DNA from 2 places in the Marinobacter halotolerans genome. Region 2 is predicted to be linked to the other one. Evidence: predicted binding sites of a transcription regulator. Region 2 holds the regulator's gene; the other holds the start of a gene.
What was found. Region 2 encodes FliA, which starts transcription of late flagellar genes. Its sites were predicted from a motif close to CTAAAGTTTNNNNNNNNNNNGCCGNTAA; they were not measured.
Positions count from the first base shown of each region.

Region 1: a site for FliA is predicted at 2,441-2,468, ahead of FPL19_RS09180 (methyl-accepting chemotaxis protein). Genes of this name have one in related genera too.

Region 1 is NZ_VMHP01000001.1:1,990,889-1,996,354, forward strand. Features, by position in the region: gene FPL19_RS09165 (CLCA_X family protein) at 1-687, opposite strand, end outside; gene FPL19_RS09170 (acyl-CoA thioesterase) at 750-1,175, opposite strand; gene FPL19_RS09175 (zinc-dependent alcohol dehydrogenase family protein) at 1,191-2,327, opposite strand; gene FPL19_RS09180 (methyl-accepting chemotaxis protein) at 2,523-4,076, shown strand; gene FPL19_RS09185 (prepilin-type N-terminal cleavage/methylation domain-containing protein) at 4,092-4,598, opposite strand; gene FPL19_RS09190 (SDR family oxidoreductase) at 4,609-5,355, opposite strand; gene FPL19_RS09195 (hypothetical protein) at 5,462-5,466, opposite strand, start outside.
Region 2 is NZ_VMHP01000002.1:432,819-438,284, forward strand. Features, by position in the region: gene flhF (flagellar biosynthesis protein FlhF) at 1-707, shown strand, start outside; gene FPL19_RS12310 (MinD/ParA family protein) at 784-1,596, shown strand; gene FPL19_RS12315 (RNA polymerase sigma factor FliA) at 1,627-2,361, shown strand; gene cheY (chemotaxis response regulator CheY) at 2,460-2,843, shown strand; gene FPL19_RS12325 (protein phosphatase CheZ) at 2,863-3,657, shown strand; gene FPL19_RS12330 (chemotaxis protein CheA) at 3,673-5,466, shown strand, end outside.

The DNA.
Region 1 (5,466 bases), on a different contig from region 2:
TTCGTTGATACCTGAACGCTGCTCGCCCTGGGGATAGAGCCCGGCCCTGGCTTCGTCTGACTGTCGGCTGCCGCGAACCAGGAAATGACTCATGGGGCGGGCGTCTTCCACGAAGGCTTCGAAGGCGCGGGCGCACATCTCCTCCGGCCGGGCGTAATAAAGCACGCCCATGCTTTGATCCGCCTGGCGGGACTGGCGGAAAAGCTCGCTGGGTTCGGTGCCATTCTGGTTCAGCATCACCGCCTTGAAGCAATCAGCCAACAGACCATTCAGTGGGTGGGGTTTCAGCGGCGTGCTTTCCAGCCAGCCGGTGGAGGCGAACAGTCCTTTGCCGGATTTCTGGAACATGCGGCTGCCCATGTAATGGTCAAAGGCGTGGAACCATTCATGGGCGAGGCTTCCCGCCCCGGCGTTTTTGGCCAGCGCGAGCTGCCGGGTGCCAGGCAGGTAATGGGCCGACACGCCCGGCCGACCACCGATACCGTATTGCAACCCCAGGGTCTGGCGCAGGGAGATCAGGTGTTCCGGGCCACCCAGTACGTCCATCAGGTCGTTCAGGGCCTGCTGGAAACGGATGGCGGCGCGGTCTTTCTCGGGCTCGGATACCCATCGTCCGATTTCAATGCTGCGAAATTCAAAGCGCCGTCTTATGGTGGCGAAATTCGCAGGTTGGCTCTCTGGTCTCATGGCGTGACACCGGTGAGTGACTGTTGCCACAAAGCGTAGAATATAGCTGTACAAATGTACAGTTATCCTGGCTGAGAATGAATGCCTTCAAGCGCCTTACGGATTGGGCCGGGAATGGGTACTGACACATTGTTGGCCCGGTCTACGAATACGTGAACCATCTCCCCTATCGCGGCAGCATCGTTCTCGCCTTCCCGGAAAATCGCCACCTGGTAGGTGACCGACTTCGAGCCGATTCTGCAGACCTTCAGGCCGGCATCCAGCGCCTCGGGATAGGCCACCGGCTTTTTGAACTGGCAGCTTGAGCTGACCATAAACCCAACAGCGGGGGCGTGGTGAATATCCAGACCGCCTTCGTCGATCAGGTAGCGATTAATCACCGAATCAAAATAGGAATAGTAGGTCACGTTATTCACGTGACCGTAGATATCGTTGTCCATCCAGCGGGTGGTGATGGGGTAAAAAACAGAGAAATCAGATCGTTCCATGGATAAAAACCGGGTCTATTTGCTGTCGAAAAGAATAACCTGACGAATGGCCTTGCCGTCGGCCAGACGTTCAAAGCCTTCGTTGATCTGGTCCAGCGTGAGCGTGTCGCTCAACAGTTTGTCCACCGGCAATCGCCCCTGCCGGAACAGACTGACATAACGGGCTACATCGCGTACCGGTACACAGCTGCCCACGTAACTGCCTTTCAGTGTTCGCTCTTCCGCCACCAGGCTGACCTGCTGGATCGACACCTTGCGGTCCGGGTGGGCAAGCCCACCCGTTACGGTCATTCCTCCGCGCCGGGTGATCTGATACGCCAGTTCCAGGGCTTTCTCCGAACCGGCCATTTCGATGGCGCAATCCACCCCACCGCCAGTCAGCGCACGGATCTGGTCCTTGCAATCGGGATCGGACGGGTTGAATCCCACGCTGGCACCCAGAGCCTTGGCGGTCGCGAGCTTACCATCGTCCAGATCCACGGCGATGACTTCACTGGCGCCAGCGACCAACGCACCCAGCACGCTGTTAAGCCCTACACCGCCCAGCCCGATCACGGCAACGGTTTGCCCGGGGCGGATGTTAGCGGAATTGATGGCGGCACCAACGCCGGTCAGCACCGCGCAGCCAAATAGCGCTGCGTGTTCAAAGGGCAGTGACTTGTCGATTTTGACCAGTGAATCCCGGGATACCACGGCGTGGTCGGCAAAGGCGGACACGCCCAGGTGATGGTTGATGGGCGTGCCGTCGGAACGGTGCAGTCGGTATCCCCCTTCGATCAGGGTGCCGGCGTTGTTGGCCACCGCCGCCGGTTCACACAATGCCGGCCGGCCTTCGGCGCAGGGAGCGCAGTGGCCACAGCTGGGCACAAACACGGTGACCACATGATCGCCCGGCGCCAGATCGTGGACGCCCGCGCCAACGGTTTTGACCACACCCGCCGCCTCATGGCCCAGGGCCATGGGCACCGGCCGGGGGCGGTTGCCGTCAATGACTGAAAGATCGGAATGGCACAGCCCCGCAGCTTTGATCTGCACCAGCACCTCGCGATCACCTGGCGGCTCCAGGTCGAGTGTCTCGATTGAGAGAGGGCGGGTGTCTGTGTAAGGGCGCTCGGCGCCGATGGTTTGCAGAACGGCTGCGCGGATTTTCATAGGGGTATTCCCTGCTGTGTTGTTGTATGAGTTTTAGACAAAGTACCGCACTTTTTGCAGCGAGGGGAAGGTAACTCATGGGCCAGTTCGGATACGAAAAATGACAAATAAAGTTAAAAGCTTTCGTCTCTCGGCCGATGATAAGAGTACTTGCTGAATCGAATAATAAGATTGTTCATATAAAGGATTTGTTCAATGCGTAAAAACCTTCCCGTAACAGATGTAGAGCTGAAGTTCCCTGAATCCCAGAAATTGATCTCATCGACTGATCTGAAAGGCAAGATTCAACACTGTAACGACGACTTCGTTGCAGTAAGCGGCTTTACCCGGGAAGAGCTGATCGGGCAGCCACATAACATTATTCGTCATCCGGACATGCCGCCGGAAGCCTATGAAAAGATGTGGTCTTATCTTAAGTCCGGGCGACCGTGGATGGGCCTGGTCAAGAACCGACGCAAAAACGGCGATTTTTACTGGGTCAGCGCTTATGTCACTCCGGTTACAGAGAACGGCAGTGTGGTGGGCTATGAATCGGTAAGGTCCTGTCCGAACCGCGAGGATGTGGAGCGGGCCGAAAAGCTCTACGCAAAGATCCGTAGCGGTAAAAGCGGCTTGCCTTTCTGGAAAAGGCTGAGCCCCAGTGTTATTTTTCTGGCGGCTGTATTCAGCGCCGTGGCCCTGCTTTTCTATTCTGACTATCGGCTCGCGTCGGAGCTTGTGTTATCGGTGGGAGTGGTCGCCTATGCAATCTGGATGAACCTGTCCAAGCGGCAGCTTCTGCGTTCGGTAACGGCATTAATGGAAAAGTCTTTTACCGACGACCTGGCGGCTCTGAGCTATACCGATGACGATTTGCCGTTGGGGCGAATCAAGGTGGCTGTCCGCGCCCAGCAGGCCCACCTGGATGCGGTGCTGACCCGCCTTGAGGATTCCGCAAACAAGGCCAAGACCGGTGCGATGCACGGGCTCGAAGTGATGTACGAGGCCCAGCAGACGCTCCGCAAACAGCAGGGTGAAACCGAGCAGGTCGCCGCTGCTGTTCACGAGATGTCCCAGACGATTGCGGAGGTTTCCTCCAACGTCCAGGAAACCGCATCGAAGGCGGACGGTGCACGCGAATTCGCGACCCAGGGTTCGACAGTGGTGGCTGCTACCCGTGGCGCGATCGAGAATCTGAAGTCTACGGTGCACAGCATCAGTGAGTCGGTTCAGGAGCTGGCGTCGGAAACCGGCAAGATTGCGGGTGCCGCCAAGATCATTGAAGAAATCGCCGAACAGACCAACCTGCTGGCTCTGAATGCGGCTATCGAAGCCGCGCGCGCCGGTGAACACGGCCGCGGATTTGCGGTGGTGGCCGATGAAGTGCGCAACCTTGCCCGCCGGACCCAGGATTCCACCAAAGAAATCCACGGCATTATCGATACCCTGCAGTCCCGTGCCTCCAACTCGGTGAAGATTGCGAAAGAGGGCAATACGGCGGCGGACAGTGGTCTGGAGAAAATGCTGGAAGCCGAAAGAACCCTCAGCGAAATCGCCGAGTCGGTCAACGTCATCGCCGAAATGGCAACACAGATGGCCGCCTCCGTGGAAGAGCAGGCCCAGGTGGCGGATCAGATCAACGAACAGGTTGAGCAGATCTCAACCCTGGCCTCGGAAAATCTGGCCAAGGGTGAAGAGTCCACGGAAAGCTCGAAACAGATGGACCGCATCGCCAGCGATCTGCATGAGCTGGTTGTGCGATTCAAATAGGGAAGAACCGGGTTTTTAACAGCCTGAGGTGACCTTGGTTACTGTGCATTCAGGGTCACCGAAAGAGTCATACTCGACATAGCAGGTATTGAGGTCATAACCGACTCTGGTGTACCGGTTATCAACCTGGCTCAGCAAGGTCTGGTCGTTCTCATCTATCGAGAGATAATCCAGCATTGTCAGTGCGTCTGCACTCTCTGCCCGGCTTTCAGGGCAGAGGTTGCGCCAGTCCACTTCTGAACGGCCCGCTTCTGTTTCGATAATGAGACCGGTTTGTGCGTTGCCGCCAGATGGGTTGGCAGCGGCGGGAGACAGGCCCTGCGCCCGGGCCTTGGCTTTGACAATGCCAATGGTGCTTCTCATGGTACCTTCCACACCGTCCAGCGCAGCCAGGCGAGCGCTGGATGACAGATCCGCAAAGCGGGGCAGGGCAAAGGCGGCAAGAACCCCCAGAATAACGATCACCAGCACCAGCTCGATCAGCGTAAAACCATCTGGCCGTGAGGCCGGAATACTGCTCATCTGTTGCCTCTCACATCGCCCGCGCAAATAGCCCGAAAGGCATGGCTTTCAGTACGCGGCTAAGAGGCGTCCAGGGCCACCAGGGCACGTACGCGCAGCGCTTTTCCGACTCGATGGCTTTAACCAGGGCTTTTACCCCGGTTTCCAGATCCACCCGGAAGGGGGCCGTTTTCGCATCGCGATTGATGTCCGTCAGGATATAGCCGGGCATGATGTTGCTGACGTTAATAGGTTTGCCGTAGGTGTCCAGTTGCAGGCCTTCCGCCAGGGAAGCGACCGCGGCCTTGGTGGCTGCGTAAACGTTAAGCGGCCCACGGAACCCGCGCACGCCGCTGACTGAAGACATCAGCACCAGGTGCCCGCTGTTCTGCTCGCGGAAGATTTCCATGGCTGCCTCGCTTTGGGCAATCGCGCCGATAACGTTGGTTTCCACGGTATGGCGATTGGCTTCAAAATGGCCTCTGCCGATGGGTTGGGAGCTGCCAATGCCGGCGTTGACCACAACCCGGTCGAGGCTGCCCAGCTCTTCCCGGAAGCCCCGAAAGACCTCGAATACCTGCTCGTAGTTGCACACGTCCAGTCCCCGCACCAACACCCGGATGTCCGGATAGGCCTGCTGAAGCTCACGTTGAAGTGCTTCCAATTTGTCCGCCCGGCGGGCACACAGCGCAAGATTGCAGCCCTTCGCCGCCCATTCTCGGGCCATGCCTTCGCCAAGCCCGGAACTGGCCCCGGTGATCAGGATATTCTTGCGCATAATGCATGGTCTCCAACTGTGTTCTGAAGCTTGCACCCTATCGCTATTTGGCAAAAAGCTCCACAGGACTGATCCGTGTTCAGCACCGATTTATTGACAGGGGCCGCTATT
Region 2 (5,466 bases):
AAGGCAGACTGGAAGACGGCTGGAAACAGAGCCTGAAACTTCTGGCGGCCGGCCTGAAAACGTCCCGCGGCGAGTGGGCCAGCGAAGGGGGTGTTTACGCGCTGGTCGGCCCTACTGGCTCTGGCAAGACCACCACCATCGGTAAGCTTGCTGCCCACTATGTGCTGCGCCATGGCCCCGAATCGCTGGCGCTGGTGACCACTGATCGCTACCGGGTGGCGGCCCATGAACAGCTTTTTGTATTTGGCCGCATCCTTAATGTACCGGTGCGGGTGGTTGATGAACGCCATTCACTGGATGATATTCTGGACGAGCTGTCGGACCGGCACCTGGTTCTGATTGATACCGCAGGACTGACCAGCTCGGACAAAGGCTACGAGGAACAGCTCAATGAACTGGCTCGCAGTCACCACCAGATCAAGACCCATCTGGTTGCATCGGCCACCAGTCAGCCGCGGATTATGAAATCGGTCTGGCATTGCTATAAGATGGCAAATCTTGCAGGTTGCGTGGTGACCAAAACCGATGAGGCGCTTACTCTGGGAGAGGCTCTGGGATTCGTCATGGAGACTGGTCTGCCCGTGGCGTACTACACTGACGGACAGAAAATCCCGGAAGACCTTCACCATGCACAGGCGGTTCCCCTGGTGCGCATGGCCGTGGAAAGGCTGAAGAAACTTCAGCAGCAGGCCCCGGTCGCAGTTTAGGAACAGCGATACGCAAACAGTATTCTAATTACAAAACAGTGACCTCGCTTTTCAGAGGCAAGAGACCAGAGTCAGTATGAGCAGACCACACCCGGTTCAGGTAATTGCGGTAACAGGCGGCAAAGGGGGCGTTGGCAAAAGCAACGTATCAGTCAACCTGGGTATTGCGCTGTCCCAGATGGGGCGGCGGGTGGTGCTGCTGGACGCGGACCTGGGTCTTGCCAACATTGATGTCCTGCTCGGTATTACCGCCAACCGCAATATCCAGGACGTTATTTCCGGTGAGTGCGATCTGCGCGACGTTCTGGTCAACGGCCCCGGCGGCATCAAGATCGTGCCGGCTTCGTCCGGTACCCAGCGAATGACCCAGCTGTCCACCCTTGAACACGCAGGGCTGATCAATGCCTTCAGTGAGCTTGGTGACCAGATTGATGTGTTGATTGTCGACACCGCCGCCGGCATTTCCGAATCCGTTGTGAGCTTCCTTCGAGCCTCCCAGGAGCTGCTGCTGGTGGTCTGTGACGAACCCACCTCGATTACCGATGCTTACGCACTCATCAAGCTGATGAACCGCGATTACGGCACCAACCGTTTCCGAATTCTGGCCAATCAGGTTCGCAACGAACAGGAAGGGCGCCACCTGTTCGAGAAACTGACCCGCGTGACCGAGCGGTTCCTTGATGTAGCGCTACAATATGTTGGTATGGTGCCCTATGACGAAGCGGTCAAGAAAGCCGTCCAGCGGCAAAAAGCGGTTCTGGATGCCTACCCCCGGGCCAAGGCATCACTGGCGATCAAGGCGCTTGCCGAGAAGGTTGACCACTGGCCGCTACCGTCCTCCCCGAGAGGCCATCTGGAATTCTTTGTGGAGCGGCTCGTCGAAGTCTGATTTTGGTCCTGTCACCGAGTAACTGGATACATGACATTGGCGAAAGAACTTGGAATCTACAAGAGAACCGGAAACGGCGGCCCTTCAGCGCTTGTTGAGGAGCACGCACCTCTGGTCAAGAAAATTGCCCTTCACCTGATGGCCCGTCTGCCTCCCTCGGTTCAACTGGAAGATCTGATGCAGGCCGGCATGATGGGTCTGCTGGAAGCCTCCCAGCGATATACGTCTACCAAGGGCGCCACCTTTGAGACCTACGCCGGCATTCGCATCCGTGGTGCCATGGTGGACGAGATCCGCAAAGGCGACTGGGTTCCCCGTTCGGTCCACCGTAATGCCCGCCGTATTTCCAGTGCCATCAAGGTTGTCGAGGACCGTCTAGGTCGCGAAGCCCAGGACTGGGAAGTGGCGGAAGAGATGGGGCTTGATATTAATGACTATTACGCCGGGCTGAGTGATGCCAACAGCGGACGACTTTTTAGTCTTGATGAGCTCAATGAATCCGGCGACCTGCCGATAGACGAACAGAACGTGGGCGATAACCCGCTTGAAGGTCTGGCTTCGGCGAAATTCAAATCCAGCCTGGCGGGCGCGATTGATGATCTGCCTGAACGCGAGAAACTGGTGTTGAGCCTGTATTACCAGGAAGAGCTCAACCTTAAAGAAATTGGTGCGGTACTCGGTGTAAGCGAAAGCCGCGTCAGCCAGATCCACAGCCAGGCGGCGTTACGCTTGCGCGGGCGGCTCGCAGACTGGCATCAGAAATAATGCTTTACATAAAGTAGCGGCTTTCATAAACCGTGGCCTGCTAGACTGTCGGCCAACCGCCGAATATGAATTCCGGGCATTGCTAACTGGAGGTCCCATTGGACAAAAACATGAAAATCCTGATCGTGGATGATTTCTCAACCATGCGACGGATCATCAAAAATCTGCTGAGAGATCTCGGTTTTAGTAACACCGATGAGGCAGATGATGGCAACACAGCTCTGCCGATGCTTCGAAGCGGCAAGTATGACTTTCTGGTGACGGACTGGAACATGCCCGGCATGTCAGGGCTGGACCTTCTTAAAGAGGTCCGGGCTGATGATGACCTGAAGACTCTGCCCGTGTTGATGGTAACTGCGGAAGCCAAGCGTGATCAGATCGTGGCGGCGGCGCAGGCCGGTGTGAATGGTTACGTGGTAAAACCGTTCACCGCAGCCGTTCTGAAGGAAAAGATCGAGAAGATCTTCGAACGGATCCAGTAACCAGAGGTCGGATGGCTCTATGAGCAAGCAAGAGACGGACGGTCAGGGGCTGGAGCCGGAGGCCAAGGCAAAACTTCAAAGCCAGGCTGAACAACTGCTCGAACAGGTAAACGCAGGTGATTATACCGCCGCCATGACGGTGATTAACGATCTGACCGAGGTTAGGGATCAGAGCCTTTACCGCGAAGTGGGCCGGCTGACCCGGAGCCTGCACGAGGCCATACGGAATTTCCAGATTGACCCGCGCAATGCCGAGCAGTCTGAGGCGCTGTCCAAAATGACTGACGCGTCTGACCGGCTTGAATACGTGGTGCAGATGACCAGCAAAGCGGCGAATCGCACCATGGACCTGGTGGAAGATGCGATGCCCAGGGCCAGTGCCATGCGCGATGAGGCGGCGGAATTACGGGATGAGTGGCAGCGATTGCGCCGCCGGGAAATGAAGCCGGCGGAATTCCGGGCCCTGTACAAACGGATCGACAGTTTTTTTGTAACCCTGAATGTCGACGCCAGCGCCACCTATGACAACCTGTCGGAAATACTGCTGGCCCAGGACTTCCAGGACCTCACCGGCCAGGTTATTCAAAAGGTAACGGCGCTGGTAAAAGAGGTGGAAGAGCACTTGCTGAGCCTGGTGGTAATGGCCAGCCACGTTGACCAGATAACCGGGACGGTTTACGAACCCGGTCCAGATCAACGTGAGCCGGAATCGGCCGAGAAGGGCGTTGGCCCGCAGATCAAAGCGGACGAGCGGGAAGACGTAATGTCTGGGCAGGACGACGTAGACGATCTACTGTCCAGCCTTGGTTTTTGAGTAAGAGGATAGCGCATGGCGTTGGATGCTGATGAAGAGATTCTGCAGGACTTCCTGGTCGAAGCCGGCGAGATTCTCGAGAAACTGTCGGAAGAGCTGGTAGAGCTTGAGCGCCGCCCTGACGACAGTGATTTGCTGAACGCCATCTTTCGCGGCTTCCATACCGTCAAAGGCGGGGCCGGCTTTCTTCAGCTTGACGCGCTGGTGAACTGCTGTCATTCAGCGGAAAACGTGTTTGACACTCTCAGGAACCACAAGCGCAAAGTGGATTCGGACCTGATGGACGTGGTGCTTGAAGCACTGGACCACGTCAATTCAATGTTCGAGCAGGTGCGGCAACAGGAAGAACCCACCCCGGCACCGGAAGAGCTGATCAAGGCTCTGGATCGGCTTGCCGTGCCCGCCAGCGAAGACGAAGCCAAAGCCGGGCCTTCCGACGCTGCGTCAGCCGCGGAGCAGGATGATGGCGAAAGCGAAGACGGCGGAGACATCACCGACGACGAATTCGAGCAGCTTCTTGACGCGCTGGAAGACGAGAAAAAGGAAACCGCCAGCAACAGCTCGGACGGGGATGAAATTTCCGACGATGAATTCGAGAGCCTGCTGGACGAACTGCACGGCAAGGGTCAATTCTCCGGCCCACCGGCGGTGGAAAAGCCAGCGGCCAGTGCCCCTGATTCCGGCACGTCATCATCCTCACAGCAAAGTGGCGACCCCGACCTGATCAGCGACGACGAGTTCGAGCGCCTGCTTGATGATCTGCATGGCAAGGGTGGCAGTCCCACGGACGGCGCCGCGGCGAAACCTGCAGACAAGCCCGGCGAGCCTGCCCGGAAGTCGGAGCCAAAGCCGGCATCCAGGGCTGAACAAAAATCCGAACCAAAATCCGAGCCGAAGAAAGAACCGACCACTGCGGCCCCCGCTATGCCTGCGAAGGACGCGGCAGCGCCGGTGGCGGAAACCTCGGTACGGGTGGACACCAAGCGCCTGGACGACATCATGAACATGGTGGGCGAACTGGTTCTGGTGCGTAATCGTTTGCAACGTCTCGGCAGTGAGAGCGAAGACGAACACATGCACAAGGCTGTATCCAACCTGGATGTGGTCACCACCGACCTGCAGTCTGCGGTTATGGCCACCCGTATGCAGCCGATCAAGAAAGTGTTCGGCCGCTTCCCGCGGGTTGTCCGTGACCTTGCCCGTAGCCTCAAGAAAGAAATCAATCTGGAGATGCACGGCGAGGAGACCGATCTCGACAAGAATCTGGTGGAGGCGCTGTCCGATCCTCTGGTTCACCTGGTGCGCAATTCCGTGGATCACGGCATCGAAGCGCCGGATGTCCGCGAGAAAGCCGGCAAACCCAGGCAGGGCAATGTGGTGCTGTCAGCAGAGCAGGAAGGCGACCACATTCTGCTGTCGATCAGCGACGACGGTGCTGGCATGGATCCCAACGTGCTAAGGCGCAAGGCGGTTGAAAAAGGCATTTACGATCAGGACGCGGCGGATCGCCTCACCAACACCGAATGTTTCAACCTGATTTTTGCAGCGGGCTTTTCCACCAAGGATCAGATCTCCGACGTGTCGGGCCGTGGTGTGGGCATGGATGTGGTCAAGACCAAAATCAGCCAGTTGAATGGCCAGATTGCGGTGGAGTCCGAAATGGGCAAGGGCTCGCGGATTCTGATCAAGGTGCCGCTGACGCTCGCCATTATGCCAACGCTGATGATCAAGCTGGGTGAGCAGTCATTCGCGCTGCCGCTGGTCAACGTGGTGGAGATTTTCCACCTTGATCTGACCAAGAAGAATATT